One region of the Luteibacter sp. GL_149 genome, then DNA from elsewhere that is predicted to be linked to it. Evidence: riboswitches for the same ligand, from Rfam matches in the RefSeq annotation. Region 1 holds a riboswitch; the other holds the start of a gene.
The links. A riboswitch is a leader RNA that binds a small molecule or an ion and turns the genes downstream of it on or off. The one in region 1 is predicted to bind cobalamin.

Region 2: another riboswitch for cobalamin. It lies ahead of AC3IR3_RS18950 (ribonucleoside-diphosphate reductase subunit alpha); the one in region 1 lies ahead of AC3IR3_RS20260 (TonB-dependent receptor domain-containing protein).

Annotation. Positions count from the first base shown of each region.
Region 1 covers NZ_CM174395.1:4,625,009-4,628,906, forward strand. Annotated here, with positions in the region: gene AC3IR3_RS20255 (TonB-dependent receptor) at 1-667, opposite strand, end outside; cobalamin riboswitch at 948-1,195, shown strand; gene AC3IR3_RS20260 (TonB-dependent receptor domain-containing protein) at 1,358-3,223, shown strand; gene AC3IR3_RS20265 (efflux RND transporter permease subunit) at 3,531-3,898, shown strand, end outside.
Region 2 covers NZ_CM174395.1:4,311,999-4,315,896, forward strand. Annotated here, with positions in the region: gene AC3IR3_RS18940 (cytochrome b) at 1-460, shown strand, start outside; gene AC3IR3_RS18945 (DUF2501 domain-containing protein) at 507-1,067, shown strand; cobalamin riboswitch at 1,254-1,465, shown strand; gene AC3IR3_RS18950 (ribonucleoside-diphosphate reductase subunit alpha) at 1,785-3,898, shown strand, end outside.

The DNA of each region.
Region 1 (3,898 bases):
TCTGCTGCTGGTCGATGGCGTCGAACGGCAGGCTGGTGAAGCCAAGACCGGTCAGCGCATTGGTTACCGCATAACCGTTGATGTAGTACTGGTTTTCCGACGCGGACGAACCACCGAAGGACGCCACGTTGCCGTAACGGCTATCGCCTGCGACAACGCCTGGCGCGAGAAGCGCGGCGGCGGTGACGTCGCGGGCCAGCGGAAGCTTCTGCAACTGCTGGGACGTGAGGACGGTGCGCGAGTCGACGGACGAAACGTCGATCGCAGGCAGGACGTTGCCGGTGACCTGCACGCCTTCGAGGGTCTGAGCCGATCCCGGCGCGGCTGAGCCAGCGAACGACACGTCGACACCGCCGCCAAGCGAGACCTGGACGTTATCGCGGGTTTCGACGGTCTGGCCGCCGCGTTCGACGGATACCTTGTAGCGGCCGACCGGCAGCGAGCTTGCGCGATAGCGGCCGTCGGCATCGACGCCGACGTCACGGGTCAGGCCCGTGTCCAGGTTCTGCAGATGGACGACGCTGCCTTCGGGCTGCGCGACGCGGCCGAAAACGACACCGGAAGCATTGGACTGTGCCAGGACCGCGCCGCTTGCCAGACTCAGGGCAAGCGCGGTGCACAAGACGGACCGACGCAGCACGGGGCTGCGGTTGATGGAGCGCTGCATTTTGTTTCTCCCCAGAAATTAACAGCAAATGAGACGGTCGCAAGCCGCAACCGAACTCTGTTCGAACCCAGACCATCCGCACTTTCGACGGCAGCGCCCCCCTCCGGACGGCTGTAACTGGCGGTAGTGCCCCTCTCGTCCAGGGATTTCCCCTGGACCGGACGCTGAGCTCACGCCGACCCTACTCGCAGGTTTTTGCGTCGGTCAAGTGCCGTTCTTACGATTTCGTGAAGAAATTCCGTAAACGAGTTCTTAACTTGCTGGTTTTGAAGCGCAACGCTAAAGTGGCGCGGTTCGGGTGTCCCGACGGCGTCCGCCGGAAGGATTAAACGGGAAGCCGGTGCGTCGCCCTTTTAAGGCGCGACAAGGCCGGCACTGCCCCCGCAACGGTAAGCGAGTGGAATACCGCGACGCGGTATTCCCGGATCGGCGAGACGCCACTGCGCCAAGCGCGGGAAGGCGCCGGTCCGGACGTGTGCAGACACGTCGTGCGCGAGTCCGGAGACCGGCCCGATAGCTCGTATGCGCTTCGAAGCGCGTACGCGGCGCTTTATTGGCTGGTTCGCGGAGGGCGAATCGGGGACCTTTGCGCGGCCTTCAGCGGCTGCGCGTCGCGTTCGCGATGTCTTCCCTTCCAGCCTCACGCTGGCTAACACCCGCGCTTCAACGCGGTAGAGGAAGAAACGTTCCATGAAGAAGACCCTGCTCGCGACCGCCCTGCTGTCGTGCATCGCCGCGGCCCATGCCGCCGACCAGAACACAGCGAACAAGCTCGATCCGGTTGTCGTGACGGCCACGCGCTCCGCCATGCCGCTCGACGAAACGCTCGCACCGGTCACCGTGATCACGCGCGACGATATCGAACGCCTGCAGCCCCAGTCGGTCGCGGAGTTGCTCACCGGCCTGCCGGGTATCTCGATCGCCAATTCGGGCGGCCTGGGTCAGCAAACCTCTCTCTTCATGCGCGGATCGAACTCCAGCCACACACTGGTCCTGGTCGATGGTGTGCGTATCGGCACCGTTGGCGCCGGCATTCCCGCTTACGAACAGCTGCCCGTGGAGCAGATCGACCACATCGAGATCGTGCGCGGTCCGCGCTCCAGCCTTTACGGTTCGGACGCCATCGGCGGCGTCATCCAGATTTTCACCCGCCACGGCCAGGCCGGTGAGGCACCGACGCCCTCGATCAGCATGACCGGCGGCAGCCACGGCCTGGTCGGCGGCCAGTTCGGCCTGTCCGGCGGCGACGGCCACGGCTGGTACAACGCCAGCCTCGGTGGCCAGTACACCACCGGCATCAATGCCTGCCGCGTCGGTGCCGCCAAGGCCTTCGCCGGCTGCTTCGTCGACGAGCCGGACAAGGATTCCTATCGCACCTATAACGGCGCGCTGAGCGGCGGCTACCGCTTCGACGACGGTACCGAGCTCGCGGCCAACTGGCTGCGCAGCAAGGGCGACATCGAATACGACGGCAGCTTCCAGAACTTCACCCGTCGCTCGCAGCAGATTGCTGGCGCAAAGCTCGCCTTCAGCCCGCTCGACATGTGGCGCATGACGTTCAACGTCGGCCAGAACATCGACCGCGCCGACAACTATCTCAACGGCGCCGAATACAACGCCAACATGAAGCGCACGGGTTACCTGTACTCGAAGCGCAACCAGGCTTCCTGGCAGAACGACTTCACCCTCGCCCCGGGCCAGATCCTGAGCGCCGGCGTCGACTACCAGAAGGAACACCTGGACAGCGACACGGGCTACGCACGCGACAACCGCAACAACACGGGCGTCTTCGCGCTGTACCAGGGCATCTTTGGCCCCCACGAGATCCAGCTGTCGGTGCGCCGCGACCATAACAGCCAGTTCGACAACCACACGACCGGCGCCGCCGCGTACGGTTTCCGGTTCGACAACGGCATGAAGGTCACGGCGTCGTACGGCACCTCGTTCCACGCGCCATCGTTCAACGACGTGTACTACCCGTATGGCGCACCGGTTGTCCTGAAGCCCGAAAAGGCGAAGACGGCGGAAATCGGCCTGTCCGGCACGCCGGGCATCTGGAACTGGGCGGTCAACGCCTACCAGACGAAGTTCGACGATCTCATCGGCTTCGACTCGAATTTCCTGCCGATCAATGTGGACAAGGCTCGCGTTCGCGGCGTGGAAGGTCAGCTCGGCGCCGATGTCGACGGCTGGCATGTGCGCACGTACCTGACCTGGCAGCAGCCGCGCAACCGCACGGAAGGCGACCAGTACAACAACAAACTGGCACGCCGCCCCGATCAGACCGGCCGCATCGATCTCGACCGCGATCTTGGCGACTTCACGATCGGTGGCACGCTGAACGCCGCGGGCAAGAGCTACGACAATGCGGCGAACACCCGTCGCCTGGGTGGCTACGCCACGACCGACCTGCGCGCCACCTGGCGCTTCCAGCCGGGCTGGAGCCTGCAGGGCCGCGTCGCGAACGTGTTCGATCACTCGTACGAGACGGTGGCTTTCTATAACCAGCTCGGCCGGACGTACTACGTGACCGTGCGGTATATGCCGGGGCTGTAAGAGCAAGAGCGTCCGATACGGCGCTTTCGTTCTTCCGGAGACCGGGGCGGGACGACGGTGAGGGGTAGTCGGGGTGCATCGTCGTGCTGGCGATGCGCTCCGTGAATGCCCCTCATCGTCGTTCGTCACCCCCTACGCAGGCAGGGGTCCAGTGCGGTGCAACCGGCCGCGCGACAAAGCTTATTCATGCTCCTCCCGACCCCTGCCTTCCGGCAGGGGAGCGACTTAAGGCACACGTAACTGCAACGAACGGCGGGCATAAAGTCCACTGTGCGCGGTTATGCTTGTCGCGCTACAGGGAGTGTTCGTGAATATCTTTGCCCCATTCATTCGCCGGCCCATCGGAACGTCGCTACTGGCGGCGGGATTGCTGATCGCCGGCTTCATCGCCTATCTGCTGCTCGGCGTCGCCGCGCTGCCGTCCGTCGACGTGCCCGCCGTTTTCGTGTCCGCGCAGATGCCGGGAGCCAACGCGCAGACGATGGCCTCGACCATCATCGCGCCGCTGGAACGCCACCTCGGGCAGATTCCCGGCGTCGACCGCATGTATTCGAGCAGCAACGAAGGCTCGGGCTTCGTGCAGGTCCGTTTCACCATGGATCGCAGTACGGACAAGGCGGCGCGCGACGTCCAGGCTGCCATCAACGCGGCGGCGAAAGATCTTCCGACCGGCAT
Region 2 (3,898 bases), 310 kb from region 1:
CATGGTCGCGTCGGTGTCCGAACGGCACGAAACGCTGATCCACATCCACAAGCCGCTGGGCATCGCGATTCTTATCCTCGCGATCCTGCGTATCGCCATCCGCCTTCGCCACCGTCCGCCTCCGCTGCCCGCCGATCTGCCCCTGTGGCAGAAACTCGCCGCGTACGGATCGCACCTGTTGCTGTATGCACTGATGATCGCGATGCCTCTGATCGGCTGGGCAATGGTGTCGGCGAGCGGCGAGCCGGTGATGCTGAGCGCGTCGCTACGGCTGCCGTCCATCCTGTCCGCGAATCCGGTCGCTTTCGCCTGGCTGCGCGCCGCGCACGGGTATCTTGCCTACCTGCTGTTCCTGACCGTCGTCGTGCATGTCAGCGCCGCGCTCTATCACGGCCTGATCCGCCGGGATGGCGTGCTGCGATCCATGACCGGTCCCGTGCGGACGGACACATCCGGCTAACATTCGCGGAGTTACTTATGGGCTCCCTTGAAGCAGGAGCTCCGCCATGAAACCGTCCAGCAGCCTGTCGTATCTTGCCTTTGCGCTCGTCCTGGCCACCGGCTCCGCGTCGGCCCAGAACCTCGACCAACTGAAGGGCATGGTGGGCGGAAACTCCGCCTCGTCGCTGACCTCCGGTAGCGCGACCAATGCGGCGGGCATCATCCAGTACTGCCTGAAGAACAACTTCCTGGGCGGCGACAGCGGCGCCTCGTCCGTGAAGGACAAGCTCCTGGGCTCCGTCACGGGCGATACGAAAGCCGCCGGCAACGACAGCGGGTCCGGCTCGGCAACCGACAAACTTATGGGCAAATACGGCATCGGCGGCAAGTCGTCTTCGTCGTCGGCCACGAAGGACAAGGGCTATACCGATGGCGCCAACGGCATCCTGAAGACGGGCGACGGGAAGAGCGTCGACCTGGGATCGCTGGGTAGCGGCAGCACCAAGGGCCTGAGCCTTGGCTCGCTTGGCGGCGGCTCCAGCTCGGGCGGCGACCTGAAGCAGCAGCTGACCCAGAAGGTCTGCGACAAGGTGCTGTCGCAGGGTAAGTCGATGATCGGGATGTAACAGACCCGACGAAGCGGCGCGGGACGACCCACGCCATGCCGAAAAAACCGGTCGAAAATACTTGAGATTTTCGACCGGTTCTGGGCCTTTCCCGCCCGTGAAACCATTGAAAAATTCGTTCCGAAGCCCAATCAATGACATAGGCCGAACACACTACATCTTGTGTTGACCTGACTGTCGCCCGCCTATATCGTGTGCCTCGTTGGTGTCCGTCCAGACGCGGCTGTCGGTCGGACTTAAAAGGGAATCCCGGTGTAAATCCGGAACTGCCCCGCAGCGGTAAGTGGGAACGATCCTGTCAATGCACTGGTCCTCAGGGGGCTGGGAAGCGACAGGTAGGCGGATCGAAAGGTCCATGCCCACGAAGTCCGAAGACCTGCCAGCGACCGCCGCCCGATCGGCGACGGTAGTGGTGACGACCTCCGCGGGGAGGGACGTCGCGGCGCGGAGCCCTCAGGGTGTCCGCCCTCGACCTGTCCGCGAAGCTCACCCGGTTACTCGCCCTGCGCGTGGGAGCAGGCAAGCTTTCCTGGCCATGGGGCAAGCCTAAAAATGACAACAACAATGGATTCCTCCGCGCGCGAGCGCACCGCATCGCCGGCCGACGCCGCAGCGACTCCTTCCAGCAACGACAAGGCTCCGGCCGCCGGTTACAAGACCAGCGCCGAGCGTCCCGCACCGGACTTCACCCTGACTCCTCCGCACAACCCCGGCCAGATGCGCGTCACCAAGCGCAACGGTGGCCATGAAACCGTCGACGTCAACAAGATCGTGCGCGCGGTGACTCGCAGCGCCGACGGCCTCTTCGCCGTCGACCCGATGCGTGTCGCCCTCAAGACCATCGGTGGTCTGTACGACGGCGCCACCACGCAGGAACTCGACCAGCTTTCGATCCGCACCTCGGCCGCGCTCACCGCCGAGGAACCGGAATACGGCCAGCTGGCAGCGCGTCTGTTGTCGGCATTCGTCGACAAGGAAGTGTCGGGCCAGGAGATCCAGTCGTTCTCGCAGTCGATCCTGCGCGGTCACGAGCTGGGCATCCTGAACGACCGCCTGCGCGACTTCGTCGCGATCAACTCGCGCAAGCTCAACGACGCCATCGACACGCACGCCTCGCGCCGCTTCGAATACTTCGGCCTGCGCACGGTGTACGACCGTTATCTTCTGCGCCATCCGCAGAAGCGCACCGTGATCGAAACGCCGCAGTATTTCTTCATGCGCATCGCGTGCGCGCTGGGCGGCAACGACATCGGCGAAACGCTGGAGCTGTACAAGCTGCTGTCGTCGCTGGAATACCTCGCCAGCTCGCCCACGCTGTTCAACGCCGGCACCGCGCACGAGCAGCTGTCTTCGTGCTTCCTGCTCGATTCGCCACTGGACGCGCTGGAAAGCATCTACCAGAAGTACGGCGACGTCGCGCAGCTGTCCAAGTTCGCCGGCGGCATCGGTCTGGCGTACTCGCGCATCCGTTCGCGCGGTTCGCTGATCAAGGGCACCAACGGTCATTCGAACGGCCTCGTGCCGTGGCTGAAGACCCTCGACGCTTCCGTCGCCGCCGTGAACCAGGGTGGCAAGCGCAAGGGCGCCGCATGCGTTTACCTGGAATCGTGGCACGCGGATATCGAGGAATTCCTCGAGCTGCGCGAGAACACCGGCGACGATGCGCGCCGCACGCATAACCTCAATCTCGCCAACTGGGTTCCCGACCTTTTCATGCGTCGCGTCGAAACCGATGGCGACTGGTCGCTGTTCGACCCGAAGATCGTGCCGCACTTCGTCGACACGTGGGGCGAGACGTTCGATGCCGCGTACGCGAAAGCGGAAGCCGACGGCCTCGCCGTAAAGACGGTGAAGGCGCGCGAGCTTTACGCCCGCATGCTGCGTTCGCTGGCCCAGACCGGCAACGGCTGGATGACGTTCAAGGATCGCTCGAACGCCACCAGCAACCAGACCGCGAAGCCGGAAAACGTCATCCATCTGTCGAACCTGTGCACCGAGATTCTGGAAGTCACGTCGGCCGACGAAACGGCCGTGTGCAACTTGGGCTCGATCAACCTGTCGCGCCATGTTGTCGACGGTCAGTTCGATTACGAAAAGCTCGCCTCCACGGTGCGTATCGCCGTGCGCCAGCTCGACCGCGTCATCGACCTGAACTTCTATCCGATCTCCACCGCGAAGACGGCGAACGTGAAGTGGCGTCCGGTCGGCCTGGGCGTGATGGGCCTGCAGGACGTCTTCTTCAAGCTGCGCCTGCCGTTCGACTCGGCCGAGGCACTCGCGCTGTCGACCCGCATCGCCGAAGAGATCTATTTCAATGCGCTGACGATGTCGAACGAGATCGCCGAACGCGAAGGCGCGCATCCGGGCTTCTCCGAAACGCGCGCCGCCAACGGCGACATGCAGTTCGACTACTGGCCGCAGGCCAGGCCGAATGGCAAGGACGACCGCTGGACCGCACTGCGCGAAAAGATCAAGGCACACGGTCTGCGCAACTCGCTGCTGATCGCCATCGCGCCGACCGCGACCATCGCGTCCATCGCCGGTTGCTACGAGTGCATCGAGCCGCAGGTGTCGAACCTGTTCAAGCGCGAAACGCTGTCGGGCGACTTCCTGGTGGTGAACCGCTACCTCGTCGAAGAACTGAAGACACTAGGCCTGTGGACCGCCGATGTGCGTGACGCGATCAAGCTCGCCGAAGGTTCGGTACAGGGCATCGCATCGATCCCCGCCGCGCTGCGCGAGGTGTATCGCACCACGTGGGAACTGCCGCAGAAGGCCCTCATCGACCTCGCCGCCGCACGCGGCGCGTACATCGACCAGAGCCAGTCGCT